One region of the Brucella sp. TWI432 genome, then DNA from elsewhere that is predicted to be linked to it. Evidence: predicted binding sites of a transcription regulator. Region 1 holds the regulator's gene; the other holds the start of a gene.

Region 1 (3,156 bases):
AGACGCTCTCTCTTTCTGAAGCAGGCGGACGTGTTGTTGCAGAACCTGTTCAAGCCAAGCTGAAACAGCCGCCCTTCGATTGCTCGGCCATGGATGGCTATGCATTGATGGCCCCACAAAACATCAACTATCCTCTTGAATTCAGTATCATCGGCGAATCAGCCGCCGGAAAACGCTTCGAAGGCCAACTGAAACAAGGCGAAGCGGTCCGCATCTTCACCGGCGCGCCGATGCCGGTAGGCGCTGATAGTATCGTTATTCAGGAAGACACGGAACGATCCGGCGGCAAGCTCACAATCCGTCAGGGATTGGACAAAGGCCGTCACATCCGTCATGCGGGCCTCGATTTTGCGCCTGGTGACACTATTCTGCCAAGTGGGCGGGAACTTGATGCCCCGGCCCTTTCGCTTGCCGCTGCCAGCGGCAATGCCATGATTTCTGTTTTCAAGCAGCCGCGCATTGCCATTCTGGCCACAGGGGATGAACTCGTTCCTCCGGGCACGATTCCCGGTGCCGACCAGATCGTCGCCTCCAACAGCATTGGCGTTGCTGAAATCGTGCGTCGTACAGGTGGAAAACCTGAAGATATGGGCATTATCAGCGACGACCCCGCAAAGATCGAATCCGCAATCAGTCAGGTTCTCGATGATGGTGTCGACATTCTCGTGACCATCGGCGGCGCATCGGTTGGTGATCGCGATTTTATGCACGGCGCGTTGAAAAATTGTGGTGTCGATCTCGACTTCTGGAAAATCGCCATGCGTCCCGGCAAGCCACTGATGTATGGACACAAAACTGTATCCGGCAAAACCGTTCATGTCATCGGCCTGCCGGGCAACCCGGTTTCAAGCCTCGTTTGCAGCTTGGTATTTCTGCGTCCGCTGATCGCGAAATTATCAGGGCGTCATTTGACCGCGGATTTCCGCCCGGCACGTCTTGGCAAGCCAATGAATGCGAACGATCATCGTCGTGATTATGTCCGCGCAACGGTTGAACAGGCGGCGGATGGCACACTCACCGCGACGCCGTATCCACTTCAGGATTCCTCAATGCTGTCAGCGCTGGTGGCTTCCGATGCCCTTTTGATCAGAGAAGAAAATGCACCCGCGGCCGCAGCGGGTGATGCTTGCACGATAATGATGCTATAGTAAAATCCAATAGGGTCGGCCCATATTAATAATTTTAAAACCATTGCGGAACAAGACTGGAACATATAGTGTTTGTTCTGGTTATGTTTTTATTTGATTCTGGTCCGGAGGGTATGCGCATGTTGACCCGTAAACAGCACGAGCTCCTGCTGTTCATTCATGAACGTATGAAAGAAACAGGCATTCCCCCCTCTTTCGATGAGATGAAAGAGGCGCTCGATCTGGCATCCAAATCGGGCATTCATCGGCTGATTACCGCCCTTGAAGAACGTGGCTTCATTCGCAGGCTGCCAAACCGTGCCCGCGCGCTTGAAGTGTTGCGCCTGCCCGATTCGATAGCCCCCGGTCTGAACGCGCAGAAGAAATTCGCGCCCAGCGTTATTGAGGGCAGCCTCGGCAAAGCCCCCTCTGCGCCTTCAGCAGCGCGCACCGCCCCGGTTTCAGCCAATAGTGATGCATCGGCGATGGTCTCAATTCCCATGATGGGTCGCATCGCAGCCGGTGTACCAATTTCGGCCATTCAAAATCAGACACATTCCATCAGCCTTCCACCCGAAATGCTTGGTGCGGGTGAGCATTACGCGCTTGAGGTCAAAGGCGATTCGATGATTGAAGCCGGTATTTTTGATGGTGATACGGTCATCATCAAGCGTGGCGATACCGCCAGCCCGGGGGAAATCATCGTGGCTCTCGTCGATGATGAAGAAGCGACACTGAAGCGGTTCCGCCGTAAGGGCGCATCGATTGCGCTGGAAGCCGCCAACCCGGCTTATGAAACACGCATTTTCGGACCTGACCGGGTCCGCGTACAGGGCAAGCTGATCGGTCTGATACGACGGTACTAAAAATCGTTCGGGAAAGGAGAGGCCGACAGCCTCTTTTCTATCGAAAATTGCTGGCAAAATGCGTAAAAACAAACAGATAGAGCATTTCCCATAATTCAATCAAAACGGGAAATGCTCTGCATAGACGGAAAGCATAAGTCCTGTCGGATCAAAACAAGGATCGATAGGAGCATGCTTTTAATAGAGTCCTTTAGAGCGTTTCTTCTGTTTCCACCCCGATAGTAAATACTTTCGCTCTCTTCTTATATTCGCGCTCAGGCTGACCGCGTGCGGCGCGCGAATAGAGACGATGAAGCTGCCAGGGGCGCGTTGGCGCACCGACTGAAAAATTTAAATAATCGGCATAGGCTGCATCCTTGCGCTGCTCCGCAACGGTAAAGCGATAAATCTGATGATCGTCGCGGACCGCTGGATCAGGAGAAACCGCCTGATGGCGCTGCATTTCCTCTCCCAGCCTTATTTCGAGCGTTCCTTTCAAGGCCAGTTCCTGTCGGCCAATCACCAGCGTAGACGAACGCGTGCAGCTTAAGTCTTTGCCTGCAATCGCCAAAACCACAACGTCCCCGACATTACAGGCAATCTCGTGCATTTCTTCCTGAGCGGTATAGGCAAATATGCGCCCGTCCCGAAGTGACAGGGTGCAAAGCCCATCCTCACAGATAAAGCCGTCCTCGCGCGCGCCAGCACTTCGTTTCATCGCACTCTGCGGTGGGATAAAATCATCAATCAGATAGGCCGTCTGCCAGTTCTGCGCCGTAAATTGCGGAGGTCTGCTGCGGTTGACTGCGAAACTTCCATCGCGCAATCGTACCGCCACTAATTTCGCGTCCTCGCTAATGAGGATATCGGGCATGGGCGAGCGCATAAACACCACAAGACCTGCCATAACGAAAGGCAATGCCAACAATCGCAATCTTGTGGTGAATGTGACGGATATGACAAGCGCGACAGTCCACAGGATCAGCGTCATCACCGGCATGACACCCGGATTACCATCGGGTGAAAAGCTGGCCACAAAGCTCGCAATATATCTCACCAGCAAGATGCCAAATCCCATGACCTGCAATGGCAGCCAATCAAGTTGCAACGGCATCAATATCAAGCTTAACACTGCAAACGGCATCACAAGTATCGAAATGACTGGTAGCGCCAGCACGTTTCCA
Region 2 (3,156 bases), on a different contig from region 1:
AAACCGGCATCAAGCGGATCGGTCAACGCATTGAGCCGCTCCCGTGCGAGCCTGAGAAATACCCGATCTTCACGCAAAGGCTGGCCGGTTTCGATACGGATATGGCGCACCTCGCCATCGACCCGAAAGAAGGAAGCTTCGATCAGAAGCGCCCCTTTGCCTTCGGTTTCAAGCAGCGCAAACAGCTCCTGCGCCAATTCCTGCAAGAGGCGTTCGACCAGTTCCATGGCGCTCACCGGTTCAGGCAGGCGGCGTTCGGCCATGTTGAGCGGTACGATGCGCAAGGGCGAAATTGGTGCGCGCTCCTGTCGAGCCAGCCGGTCAAGCTTGGTGGCAAGGTCGGCTCCAAAACGCGCGGTGAGTGCTGCGCGCGGCAGTGCCATGACATCGCCGATACGCTTTAGCCCGGCCCGTTTGAGACCTGTTTCCGCAGCCTCCGTGAGTTCAAGAGACGAGAGCGGCAGGCGCGGCAACAGCCGGTCGGCATCAGATCTGCTGAAAACACCGCCTTTTGTTCCGCGTGCAAGCAACCGTGCGGCAAAGCTGTTATCGGCAACGGCTGCCTGTATGTTCAGGCCCGTCCGTTCAATCCGCATGACAGCGTCCTCACGCATGGCGGCAAGCCCGCCAAAGAGATGCGCACAGCCGGTGATGTCGAGCATCAGACCATGCGGCGTATCAAAAGCTATAAGCGGTGTGTAACGCTCGCACCAATGGGCAAGACGCTTAAGCAGTGCGCAATCGTGCTCCGGTGCGGCTGTTGCCACTTCCAGCCCTTCCACCCGCGCCCGTGCATCGGTCAGCGCCATGCCAGGGAAAAGGCCGAGCTTGGCTGCTTTGGCGTCCACCGCCATCAGGCGCAAGGCATTGGCCATGCGCTCGCTCACAACAAGCGGCCGTTGCTGTTTGCCATCATGCAGAGCGGCGCGGCGCAGCCGGTCGGTCGGCAGGAACGGAAACCACAGGGCGAGGAAAACGCGTTCTGTCATCCCTTTCGCTTGCTCCAAATTCGAGGTTTTCATTGTTCCATTCCATGATCCACTGTCCGCAGGAGCCGTGCCGGTTGCGCTCAAGCACGGCGGAAAAGACAGGCATACCGGGTGCATTCGCGCCGCTGGAGCGAGATGGCGCAGGTGCCACCCGCCAGCGGCTGACAGCAGCACTTTGCACGCCTGTGCGGTGGCTTCTGAGCAGGATGACCGGCAGATGCGCGGTTTCTGTTGCCAGAAGCAGGCGACGTGAAGCAGTCAGATCGAGACATTTCGGTTGCCCCGTCACCGCGGCGACGACGCCGGAGATGAGGTTTGAAGCCTTGCCGCTTGCCTCTTCAAGCGCATCATTGGATGCTTTCAAAACATCCTGTGCGCTGGGGCAGCGCACGATCAGAAGCCGGGACGGATCGATGCCGAATGCATGAAGGCCCGGTGGATAAAGTCCACCATATTCGCTTGATGCCCTTTCTTCCTCAATCCAGATAATTGCCCGTTTTGAACGGGAGGCACGCAAAGCCAGCGCCAGCGCAAAGCCGGTTGCGGCCATATGTGCACCGGGATTTTCAGCAAAAACCTCATGCAGTGCATCGCCTCTCAGACCATGCGGAAAGGCGGCATCGGCCCCGGCAAGGCCGAGCGTAAAAGTGCCTGCACGCCCACTGCCTGCTCCTGTTTCTTGTGCAAAATTTCCTTGCGGATTGTTGCCTTCGATGGCCGTAACCATGCGCCGCAACGCCGCGATGTCGATGCCGCTCACGTCAAAAACCCCATCAATTGTTCATGTTATGTTCTAGTATTGAATCGTCAAAGCCAAGAGTCAAGCGCAAGAAACAGTTGCCCTCTGCGATTTAAAAATTGTATATGAATCATATATGTTTCGTATATCGCTTTGCATCCCGGAATACATGAAATGGTTTCGGGTCAGACGCACGCTAAAACAACAGCTTGGAGCGCTGATCTGATAAAATCAGATCAAAATGGCTCTAACAGAGGACGCCATGGGTATCGTAAAAATCGGGGATGAACTGCATGAAGAGTTGCGTAAGGCAAGCGATGTCATGTGCCGTTCGATCAATGCGCAGGCCGAATACTGGATGAAAATCGGTATGCTCGCGCAGGCAAATCCGGAAATGTCGTTTAATGAAATTGTACAGATGCAGTTGCGCGCCGCCCGGGTTGAGCTTCCTGTTCTGTCGGTGCAGCTGTCATGATCAAGACAGCTGCTGAACTGGAAAAAATGGCGGCTTCGGGTGCGCTGCTGGCTTCCGTTTTTACCCTTCTGGATCGCACGGCGCTTGCCGGTATGACCACGATGCAGGTCAATGATCTGGTTGAGGATTATATTACGCGCGCGCTCAAGGCGCGACCGGCCAGCAAGGGCCAATATGATTTTCCTTATGTGCTCAATGCCTCGAAAAATGAGGTTGTTTGCCACGGCATGCCTTCGGAGAGCGAAATCATCGAAAATGGCGCAATTATCAATTTCGACATTACGCTGGAGAAGGACGGCTATATCGCTGATTCCAGCAAAACCTATATGGTTGGTGACGTCGCTCCGTTCGCTTCGCGTCTGGTGCGCGTGAGCTATGAGGCACTGTGGAAGGGCATCGCCGCCGTGCGTCCCGGCGCCACGCTGGGCGATATCGGTTATGCGATTGAGCGGCATGCCAAGCGCCATAATTACAGCGTGGTGCGTGACTATTGTGGCCATGGCATTGGTCGCGAAATGCATGAGGAGCCGCAGGTTCTGCATTTCGGCAAGCCCGGAACAGGCCTGCGTCTGCGCGAAGGCATGGTGTTCACCATTGAACCAATGCTCAATCAGGGCACAGCCAAGGTAAAGACCGAAAAAGACGGCTGGACGGTCGTGACGCGGGATGGAAAATTATCGGCACAGTTCGAGCATACGGTGGCGGTCACGCCGAATGGCGTGCGGGTACTGACCTTACGTCCGGACGAAGACAAGATGCTGTTAAAGCATGTCTCGCAAAAGCCGGTGACGATTTTGGGATAAGACGTATGTAAAATGCATATTCTGAATAAAAAACGCCCTCCGGTTGAGAGGGCGTTTTTTGTCTTTAGGATTGGGCTTAGCGGCGGTCGCGTGCAGCGAGCGTACGCAGGCGAAGCGCATTGAGCTTGATGAAGCCTGCTGCGTCCTTCT

What was found. The regulator LexA, encoded in region 1, represses DNA repair genes until DNA is damaged. The targets are predictions, from matches to a motif close to TGTTCNNNNTGTGTTCNG.
Positions count from the first base shown of each region.
Region 2: a site for LexA is predicted at 1,768-1,785, ahead of ABE527_RS01015 (ImuA family protein). Genes of this name have one in related genera too.

Region 1 is NZ_JBDJNL010000002.1:364,711-367,866, reverse strand. It holds gene ABE527_RS06890 (molybdopterin molybdotransferase MoeA) at 1-1,148, shown strand, start outside; gene lexA (transcriptional repressor LexA) at 1,268-1,993, shown strand; gene ABE527_RS06880 (ComEC/Rec2 family competence protein) at 2,184-3,156, opposite strand, start outside.
Region 2 is NZ_JBDJNL010000001.1:215,650-218,805, forward strand. It holds gene ABE527_RS01010 (Y-family DNA polymerase) at 1-1,022, opposite strand, end outside; gene ABE527_RS01015 (ImuA family protein) at 913-1,749, opposite strand; gene ABE527_RS01020 (ParD-like family protein) at 1,991-2,203, shown strand; gene map (type I methionyl aminopeptidase) at 2,200-3,006, shown strand; gene ABE527_RS01030 (argininosuccinate synthase) at 3,083-3,156, opposite strand, start outside.